Regions from separate parts of the Polymorphospora sp. A560 genome, predicted to be linked through region 2. Evidence: riboswitches for the same ligand, from Rfam matches in the RefSeq annotation. Region 2 holds a riboswitch; each other region holds the start of a gene.
What was found. Region 2 has a riboswitch for thiamine pyrophosphate ahead of thiD (bifunctional hydroxymethylpyrimidine kinase/phosphomethylpyrimidine kinase). Riboswitches for the same ligand answer to the same signal wherever they lie in the genome.
Positions count from the first base shown of each region.

Region 1: it holds a riboswitch for thiamine pyrophosphate, as region 2 does, so the genes downstream of both, QCD66_RS07515 (ECF transporter S component) here and thiD (bifunctional hydroxymethylpyrimidine kinase/phosphomethylpyrimidine kinase) in region 2, are expected to answer to the same signal.
Region 3: it holds a riboswitch for thiamine pyrophosphate, as region 2 does, so the genes downstream of both, thiE (thiamine phosphate synthase) here and thiD (bifunctional hydroxymethylpyrimidine kinase/phosphomethylpyrimidine kinase) in region 2, are expected to answer to the same signal.

Region 1 covers NZ_CP122282.1:1,628,184-1,631,422, forward strand. The annotation lists gene QCD66_RS07510 (ABC transporter ATP-binding protein) at 1-819, opposite strand, end outside; gene QCD66_RS07515 (ECF transporter S component) at 935-1,525, opposite strand; TPP riboswitch at 1,595-1,700, opposite strand; gene QCD66_RS07520 (permease) at 1,960-2,901, shown strand; gene QCD66_RS07525 (TIGR03943 family putative permease subunit) at 2,915-3,239, shown strand, end outside.
Region 2 covers NZ_CP122282.1:224,940-228,178, forward strand. The annotation lists gene QCD66_RS01085 (P1 family peptidase) at 1-759, shown strand, start outside; gene thiD (bifunctional hydroxymethylpyrimidine kinase/phosphomethylpyrimidine kinase) at 756-1,625, opposite strand; TPP riboswitch at 1,680-1,778, opposite strand; gene QCD66_RS01095 (helix-turn-helix domain-containing protein) at 1,833-2,414, opposite strand; gene QCD66_RS01100 (benzoate/H(+) symporter BenE family transporter) at 2,480-3,239, shown strand, end outside.
Region 3 covers NZ_CP122282.1:812,826-816,064, reverse strand. The annotation lists gene thiO (glycine oxidase ThiO) at 1-948, opposite strand, end outside; gene thiE (thiamine phosphate synthase) at 945-1,577, opposite strand; TPP riboswitch at 1,572-1,679, opposite strand; gene QCD66_RS03855 (aldo/keto reductase) at 1,731-2,672, opposite strand; gene QCD66_RS03850 (ABC-F family ATP-binding cassette domain-containing protein) at 2,706-3,239, opposite strand, start outside.

The sequences.
Region 1 (3,239 bases), 1.4 Mb from region 2:
GGTCGGTGCCAGGCGGGGCGGCAGGCCGGCCGCCCCGGCGGTGAGCAGCACGTCGCCGGGTGCCGTCGTGGCCCGGCGGGCCGGGACCTGCCGGCCGGGCACCCACACCCCGCCGTCGGCCAGCGTGTCGCCGTGGCTGGCGAAGATCTGATCCGGTGCGCCGTCGGCGGTCACGCCGCCGGCCGGCGCCAGCACCACCACCCGGTCGACCAGCGGCAGCGCGTCGGCCACCCGGTGCTCGACCAGGATCATCGTGGTGTCCCGGCCGACCGCGCGATCGAGCGCGTCGCGTACCAGCGCCGCGCCGGCCGGGTCGAGGTTGGCCGTCGGTTCGTCGAGCAGCAGCAGGTCGGGGCGCAGGGCGAGGACGCCGGCCAGGGCGAGCCGCTGCTGCTCGCCGCCGGACAGCGCGGCGGTCGGCCGGTCCCGGTCGTAGGGGAAACCGACCCGGTGCAGCGCCTCGTCGACCCGGGGCCAGATCTCGCCGGCCGGCACCCCCCGGTTCTCCAGCCCGAACGCCACGTCGTCACCGGAGCGCGCCATCACGAGCTGGCTCTCCGGGTCCTGGAAGACGATGCCGACCCGCTCCCGCGACTTGCGCGGGTCGAGCCCGTCGATCTCGACGGTGCCCTCCTGCTCGCCGGAGTCCTCGGCGAGCAGCCCGGCGAGCGCGGCGAGCAGGGTGCTCTTGCCGGCCCCGGACGGGCCGAGCAGCAGCACCCGCTCGCCGTGCTCGACGCGCAGGTCGAGGCCGCGGACCGCCCACGCCTTACGGCCGGCGTGCCGCCACCCGAAGCCGCGCAGCTCGACGGTGCTCACCGGCGCCCCACCGGGCCGCCGGGTGCCGGGTCGCCGGGTGCCGGGTCGCCGGTCCAGGCCGAGTCCGGGTACGCGGGCGCCGCCGCGTACCCGGTCCTTGATCGGTGCATCCGGTTCAGACGGCGGTCCGCTCGCGGCCGGCCGGGAAGCGATCCAGGGCCCCGGTCCGGGCCAGCGCCCGGGTCAGCGCCCAGCCGCCGGCACCGGCGATCACGGCGGCGCTGATCACGGTGAAGACGAACATCGGGATCCGGAACGAGACGAGGTCGTAGCCGGCGTAGTAGCGGATCTGGTCGAAGACCGCGGCGGCCAGGCCGGCGAGCGCGCCGGAGACCACGGCCACCGGCAGCTTGAAGGAGCGGTAACGCAACGCGAGGAACGCGGCCTCCGCACCGAGGCCCTGGAAGGCGCCCTGCACGATGGCCAGGGCACCCCACTGGCTGCCGAGGATCACCGAGATGAACGCGGCGAGGAACTCGCAGTAGAACGCCGCCCCCGGCTTGCGGATCACCAGCCCGCCGATCACGCCGGGCAGCAGCCAGATGCCGTAGATGATGCCCTGGGCCCCCGGGAAGAAGGCGAAGGCGGGGTCGGTGGCGCTCCACACGAGGTTCCAGGCCCAGAAGATGACGCCGAACGCGACGGCGATCACCGACGCGACGACGATGTCGACCGTACGCCAGCGGCTGGCGGTGGGTTGTGTCATGGCTGTGCCTCCCAGTTCTTCGAGCGAACCAGGCAAGACGCACGCCACGACCGGACGGTCGTGGCGCGGCTGGAGAATCGACCGAACTCCCTGCGCTGGCATTACCCAGATCAGGTTCGAGGGTCTGCGGTGGTGTCCCGCACTCTCAGCGCTGTGCGCTCCCCTGTCGGATATGAAGTTGTGGCGCCGACGCTAGCACCGACGGTGATTTCGCGACAGCGCCGAGGTCGGATGTGGCCCCCGACACCTGGTCGCGCGGTAGGGTGGTCTGCCCCCACCGCGACCGTCCGTAGTGAAGGGACCAGCCTTCAGTGACCACGGCCAATGCCGCCCCCGACACCACGGGGGCCGGCCCCGCCAGCGGCACCGGACCGGCGGGCGGCGGCCCACCCGACCCCGGACCACCACCGCGCCGCCCGCTCCTCGGCGACCGGATCGGCTCGGTCGAGGTGCTCGCCGCGCTGCTGCTCCTGCTGGTGGTCTTCCGGGGGCCGCTCTCGACCGCGATCTCCAGCCCGCGCCTGCAGACCTGGACGACCGTGTTCGTCTCGGTCATGGTGCAGGCGGTGCCGTTCCTGGTCTTCGGCGTCGTGCTCTCGGCCGTGATCGCGGTCTTCGTGCCCCGCTCGTTCTGGGCCCGGGCGCTGCCGCGACACCCGGCCCTGGCCGTACCGGTGGCCAGCGCCGCCGGCGTGGTCCTGCCCGGCTGCGAGTGCGGGGCGGTGCCGATCGCCGGCTCGCTGATCCGGCGCGGGGTCACCCCCGCCGCCGCCCTGGCGTTCCTGCTCGCCGCGCCGGCGATCAACCCGATCGTGCTCGCCTCGACCGCCGTCGCCTTTCCCGGCAGCCCGGAGATGGTGGTCGCCCGCGGCCTGGCCAGCATCGTCGTCGCGATGATCATGGGTTGGTTGTGGCTGCGGCTGGGCCGCGCCGACTGGATCCGGCTGCCGCACCGACCCGAACTCGACGGCATGTCCAAGGGCCGGGCGTTCTGGGCGGCCGTACGCCACGACGTGGTGCACGCCGGCGGCTTCCTGGTGCTCGGCGCGATGGCGGCGGCCTGCATCAACGTGCTGGTGCCGGAGCGCTGGCTGCAACTGGTCGCCGACAACCCGGTGCTGTCGGTGCTGGTGCTGGCCGTGCTCGCCGTGCTGCTGTCGATCTGCTCGGAGGCCGACGCCTTCGTCGCCGCGTCGCTGTCGCAGTTCTCGCTGACCTCCCGGCTGGTATTCCTGGTCGTCGGCCCGATGGTCGACCTCAAGCTGGTGTCGATGCAGGCCGGCGTCTTCGGCCGGCGGTTCGCGTTCCGGTTCGCCCCGGCCACCTTCGTGGTGGCCGTACTGGTGGCCGTCGGGGTCGGTGTGGTGCTGCTGTGAGCGGAGGACGGCGATGAACCGGCGGGCCCAGGCCGTGGTGCTGCTGCTGCTCGGCGGCTCGGTACTCAAGGCCAGCTTCACCGACATGTACCTGCGCTACGTCAAGGAGGGGCTGCGGCCGTTCCTGATCGCCTCCGGTGTCCTGCTGGTCGCGGTCGCGGTGATGACGCTGCTGCACGACCTGCGCCCCCGGCCGGGCACCACCGGCGCCGGGCACGACCACGAGCACGACGACCACGGCCACGAGCACGGGGGCAAGGGGCACCACGAGCCGCGCGTCGGCTGGCTGCTGATCGCACCGGTGCTCGGCCTGCTGCTGGTCGCCCCGCCGGCGCTCG
Region 2 (3,239 bases):
ACGTACCTCCTGGGGTTGCCCGGGCGGGAGGACGCGCAGTCGGTGAACCCGGTGGTCGCCGAAACCAACGACGGCTTCCTCTCCGACATCCGGGCGCGGCCGGTGACCGAGGAACACGTGCTCGCCGCCCTGCACGGTGCCACCGGTGGGCTGCCGGGCGAGGGGTGTGTCGGCGCCGGCACCGGCACCGGCGCCCTGGGGTTCAAGGCCGGAATCGGTACGTCGTCACGGGTGACCACGACCTCGCGCGGAGCGGCGACCGTCGGTGTCCTCGTCCAGTCGAACTTCTCCGGCGTACTGCGGGTGTGCGGGGTGCCGGTGTCGCGCGAGCGGATGGGCGTACCGGTGGCACCGGTGACGCCAGGAGCGGCGCCTGGGGCGGCCGCGGAGCATCCGGGCAACTCCTGCGTCATCGTGGTCGCGACCGACGCCCGCCTGGACGCGCGCCAGCTCGGCCGCCTCGCCCGGCGCGCCATCTTCGCGATGGGCCGGGTCGGGTCGGACTTCACCAGCGGCAGCGGGGACTACGCGCTGGCGTTCGCCACGGCCGAACCGGTGCTGCCGGTGCTGCCGGTGCTGCCGGAGTCCGATGTGGATCCGTTGTTCACCGCCGTCCTCGAGGCGACCGAGGAGGCGCTGCTGAACTCGCTGTTCATGGCGACGACCACGGTCGGGTTCAACGGCCACGTCAGGTATGCCGTCCCGCACGACAGGTTGCTCGCGCTGCTCGGTGAGCGTGGTGTGGCCGGTACGGGCTAGGACCACGCTCCGTCTTGGCCGGCCCACAGGCCGGCGAAGTGGCTGATCGGGCCGTTGCCGTGGCCGACCCGCAGGGCCGCGCCGTGGGTGATGCTCTCGGTCAGCCAGCGCTTCGCCCGGTCGACGGCATGCTCCCAGCCGGGTGCCTGCGGGCGCAGGGTCGCCAGCGCCGACGACAGCGAGCAGCCGGTGCCGTGGGTGTTGGTCGTCTCGATCCGCTCACCGGGGAACTCGAAGAGGTCCCGGCCGCCGGACAGCCGCCCGCCGGCGTCGACCAGGGCGTCGGAGGCCGACCCGTCGGCGAGATGCCCGCCCTTGGCCAGGACGGTGACGCCGTACGTGGCGGACACCCGGTGTGCCTGCTCGAGTACGTCGTCCCACCGGGAGACCGCGGGCTCGTCGGCGAGGACGGCGAGTTCGGGGATGTTGGGCGTGACGAGGTCGGCGTGCCGGACGAGGTTCCGGATCGCGTCGACCGCGCGCTCGTCGAGCAGCCGGTCGCCGCTGGTGGCGACCATGACGGGGTCGAGGACCACGACCGGCGGCCGCTGCCGGCGGAGCCAGTCGGCGACCGCCTCGATGATGGTCGAGTTGGCGAGCATTCCGATCTTCACGGCGTCGATCTCGACGTCGTCGCTGACCGAGTCGAGTTGTTCGGTGAGGAACTCGACCGGCGGGATGTGCACCGAGCGGACCCCCATGGTGTTCTGGGCGACCAGGGCGGTGACCACCGCCATGCCGTATCCGCCGTTGGCGGCGATGCTCTTCAGGTCCGCCTGGATTCCGGCGCCGCCGGTCGGGTCCGTACCCGCGATGGAGAGGACGCGTGGTGTCTGCCGGTGGTCGGTCGGGTCAGTCGGGTGCATGGCCGCACGCCTTCCTGAAGGGAGCGGCGGCGCACCGGGCAATGGCGGACAGGCGTGGGCTCACCCGGACATCCCTTCGCTAGTACGAACTAGATCAGGTTCGACGGGTGTGATCTCAGCCCGCTCGAAGGGCGGGCACCCCGTGTCACTGCCGACATCGTATCCAGCCCGCGGGCCGGGTACGAGCCGTGAGACCGGGTGGCCCGGCTACGGGCGTCGCGACCGGCCGGGGTAGCGGATCAGCAGGCTCGCGTGCACCTCGTCGTCGCCGACCGCGCCGTAGACGTGGGGTACGTCGGAGATCCAGGTGATGTGCTGGCCGGTGCCGGCGAGGGCGGGCGCGCCGACGGGGCCGGCCCGGAGCAGTCCACTGAAGACGGTGACGTGTTCGGTCACACCCCGCTGGTGTGCCGGTGAGGTCTGGGGTGGTCCGGGCGGCACCCGCATCCGGTAGAGCTCGAAGGTGACGTCGCCCTCGTCGAAGACCTGGAGCAGGGTCGCCTCGACCGCCGTACCGCGGATCGTCGCGGCATCCGTGCCGGGGGCGGCGAGTACGGCGGCCAGCGGAACCCCGAGTTCGGCCGTCACCGCGTAGAGCGTCTCCAGGGTCGGGTTGCGGGTGCCGTTTTCCAGGCCGGACAGGGTCGCCTTGCCGACGCCGGCGCGTCGGGACAGGGCGGAGAGGGAGACGCCCCGCGCCTCCCGGAGTTCGCGGACCCGCCGGCCGACCTCGGCGCCCTCGCCGCCTCCGTCGACCGCCGGTCGGCGGCTTGTACGACGCGAATCCATCCGGCTATGGTGCATGACCGGAGCGTTCCGTTTGCGGAACGGCCTGGTCATGGGGAGGACCGTCGATGGAACGCCTGGCGCAACCGGTGCTGGCCGGTGTGGTGACCGCCCTCGTCGGCTTCGCCAGCTCTTTCGCGGTGGTGCTCGCCGGGCTGCGCGCCGTGGGCGCCACCGAGCGACAGGCCGCCTCCGGTCTCTTCGCCCTCTGTGTGGTGATGGGGCTGGTGGCGATCTGGTTGAGCCTGCGCCACCGGCTGCCGATCAGCGTCGCCTGGTCCACCCCGGGGGCCGCCCTGCTGGTGTCGACCGGGGCGGTCGAGGGCGGGTTCCCGGCGGCCGTGGGCGCGTTCCTGGTCTCGGCGCTGCTCATCGTGGCGGCGGGCCTGTTCCCGGCACTCGGGCGCTGGATCGCCGCCATCCCGCAGCCGATCGCCAGTGCCATGCTGGCCGGCGTACTCCTCAGCCTCTGCATCGCCCCGGTCCGGGCGCTGATCGACGTACCGCTGATGGCGGCGCCGGTGATCCTCACCTGGGCGCTGCTGACCCGGTTCGCCCGCCGGTGGGCGGTGCCCGCCGCGCTCGTCGTGGCCGTCGCCGCGATCGCGGTGTCCGGCCCGCCCGGCGGCCTGACCGGGGCGGCCCTGCTGCCGGTCCTCGAGTTCACCGCGCCGACCTGGAACGTGTCCGCCCTGGTCAGCGTCGCCCTGCCGCTCTTCGTCGTCACGATGGCCTCGCAGAACGTGCCCGGCATGGCGGTCCTGTCCAACTACGGCTACCGGGCGCCGCTGCGCCCGATCCTGGTCGGCACCGGGATCGCCAGCGGCC
Region 3 (3,239 bases), 590 kb from region 2:
CCCGGTGGCCACGACCACTCCCGGCCGGCCGGGCAGCGCACCGATGATCGGGGCGTTGTCCGGCGTACCGGGCCGCCAGCCGACCCGGGTCTCGGTGAGGTGGTATTCGGCGATCTCCGGCAGCAGGTCGGTCGCGGCCCGCAGCAGATCGAGTACGGCCCCCGCCGTGACGGTGTCATCGAGCCGTTCCTCGACGGTCGCCCCGACCACCACCTCGCCGTCGGCGCGCGGCACGAGGTAGACGTGCCGCCGGTCGGCGTAGCCCCGGATCACGTGCCGGAAGCCGGGCGCGGCACCGTCCGGCGCGCGCAGGCGCAGCACCTGGCCCTTGACCGGCCGGACCGGCACGCCGGCCAGTGCGGCCGCGCCGACGCCGTTGGCGACCACCACCGTGCCCGCGTCCACCGTGGACAGATCAGTGACCGTGGTCGGCTCGACGCGTACCCCGGCCCGCCGCGCCGCCGCCGCCAGGGCGACGACCAGGCGCCGGGGGTCGACCTGGTGGTCGTCGGGCGCATACCCGCCACCGCGCACCCGCGGCGAGAGCCCGGGCTCGCGGGCCCGCAACTCCGCCGGGCGCAGCACCGTGATCGGCAGCCCCAGCCCCCGCTGGTACGTCCACAGCCGCTCCGCCTCGGCCAGGTCGTCGGCGGTGAGGGCCACCACGAGGGTGCCCTCGTCGCGATAGCCGACCTCGGTGCCGGCGGCCCGCGCGAGTTCGGCGGCGAAGCCGGGCCAGCGGGCGGCCGAGGCGACCAGCAGCGAGGTCAGCTCCTCCTCGCCGAAGTACGCCTCGGCCACCGGGGCCAGCATCCCGGCCGCCACGTCCGACGCACCCGAACCGGGGGCCGGGTCGTGGACGACCACGCTCATCCCCCGGGCGGCGCAGCGCCATGCGATGGCGAGTCCGATCGGCCCGGCGCCGACGACGGCGACGTCCGGCCTCATCGGACGGCCGTGATCGCGGCGAGCAGTTCGGCGGTGGCCCGGGCCGGGTCGGCGGCCGACGAGACGGCGCCGACGACGGCCACGCCGTACGCGCCGGCCGCGACGAGTTCCGGGGCGCTGGCCGCGGTCACCCCGCCGATCGCGATGACCGGCACGTCGACCGCGCCGGCCACCGCGGCGATCCCGGCCGGCCCGATCGGGGCCGGCAGCCCGTCCTTGGTCGACGTCGGGTAGCAGGGTCCGACGCCGAGATAGGTCGCCCCGGCCGCCACCGCCGCCCGCCCCGCCTCCCCGGTACGCGCGGTGGCGCCGAGCACCGCGTCCGGGCCGAGCACCCGGCGGGCCGCGTCGACGGGCAGGTCGAGCGCGCCCACGTGGCCGCCGGCGGCGCCGACCGCGAGCGCGACATGCAGGCGGTCGTTGACCAGGCAGGTCGCTCCGGCCGCCGCGCACAGGTCGGTGACCCGGCCGGCCAGGTCGTACGCCTCCCGGTCGCTCGCCAGGTCCTCGACCCGGACCTGTACGACGAGTTCGGCGCCGGCGGCGGACAGGGCGGCCCGTACGACGGCGAGCGGATCCCGGCCCGGCCGGGTGTCGGTCACGAGATGCAGTCGTCCGAAAGACGGCACAGCAGCACTCCTCCCTGCGCCGGCATTACCCGGATCAGGTTCGACGGTCGGGGGCTGCAGCCCCCCTCTCAGCCCGGTGCACCGGGCTCCCGTGGGTCACTTCCGCGACCGAGAGTACGTCTGCCGTCCGGTCCCCGTAAAGGGGGGACCAGGTCAGAGCAGGGTGGCGAGCGCCTCCCGGTCTTCGGCGGACGGCTCCCAGGCACCGGCCCGCGCGTTGGCGCGTACCTGGTCGGGGGTGGTCGCCCCGGCGATCACGGAGGTGACCGCAGGGCGGGCGGCGAGCCCGCCGATGGCGACGTCGAGCAGGTTGCGGCCGCGCTCCGCGGCGAACTTCTCCAGTGACTCGATCAGGTCCCAGGGCGCGGCGGCCAGCCGCTTGGCCCACCGGTCCTCGGCCAGCCGGGTGCCCTGCGGCGCGCTCTCGCCCCGCCGGTACTTGCCGCTGAGCAGGCCACTGGCCAGCGGGAAGAACGGCAGGAGGCCCAGCCCGAACCGCTCGCAGGCCGGCACGACCTCGGTCTCGGCGTCCCGCTCGATGAGGCTGTAGTGGTTCTGGGCGCTGACGAACCGGGTCAGGTTCCGGGTCCGGGCGGTCCACTCGGCGTCGGCGATCTGCCAGCCGGCGAAGTTGGAGTTGCCGAGGTAACGGACCTTCCCGGCGCGGACGAGATCGTCGAGCGCCGACAGCGTCTCCTCGATCGGCGTCGCCGGATCGGGCTCGTGCATCTGGTAGAGGTCGATGTGGTCGGTGCCGAGCCGGCGCAGCGACGCCTCGACGGCCCGGACGATGTACCGGCGGGCTCCGCGGGCACCCCGGTCGGCGCCGTTGGCCCCCTCCATGTTCATGCCGAACTTGGTGGCCACCACCACCTCGTCCCGGCTCCCGCGCAGGGCCGCGCCAAGCTGCTCCTCGGAGGCGCCGTGCGGGTTGCCGTAGATGTCGGCGGTGTCGAAGAGGTTGATCCCGGCGTCGATCGCGGCGTCCACGACCGCCTTCGTGCCGGCGGCGTCGAGCTTGCGGCCGAAGTTGTTGCAGCCGATGCCGACCACGGACACCACGAGCCCGGAGTCACCCAACCGGCGGTAGCGCATCTCAGTCATGTCGCGAGCCTATGCGGGACGGTGTCAGGCGACGTCCCAGACCGGTTCGGGCACCTCGACCACCTCGCCGTCGCCGCGGAAGAGGACGAAGCGGTCGAACGACCGGCTGAACCACCGGTCGTGGGTCACCGCCACCACCGTGCCGTCGAAGGCCCGCAGCCCCTCTTCGAGTGCCTCGGCGCTGGCCAGGTCGAGGTTGTCGGTCGGCTCGTCGAGCAGCAGCAGGGTCGCCCCGGACAGCTCCAGCAGCAGCACGAGGAACCGGGCCTGCTGACCGCCGGACAGCGTGCCGAACCGCTGGTCGCCCTGGCCGGCGAGTTCGTAGCGGCCCAGTGCCGCCATCGCCGCGTGCCGGTCCATCCCGTCCCGGTGGTCATCGCCGCGCCACAACACCTCGACCAGGGTCTTCGCCATCAGCTCCGGCCGGTCGTGGGTCTGCGAGAAGTGACCGGGCCGGACCCGGGCGCCGAGCCGTACGACCCCGTCGTGGGTGACGGGTGCCAGTGTCACCCCGACGTCGACCGGCACGTTCGCCGGGTCGGGGTCGGTGCCGCCGCG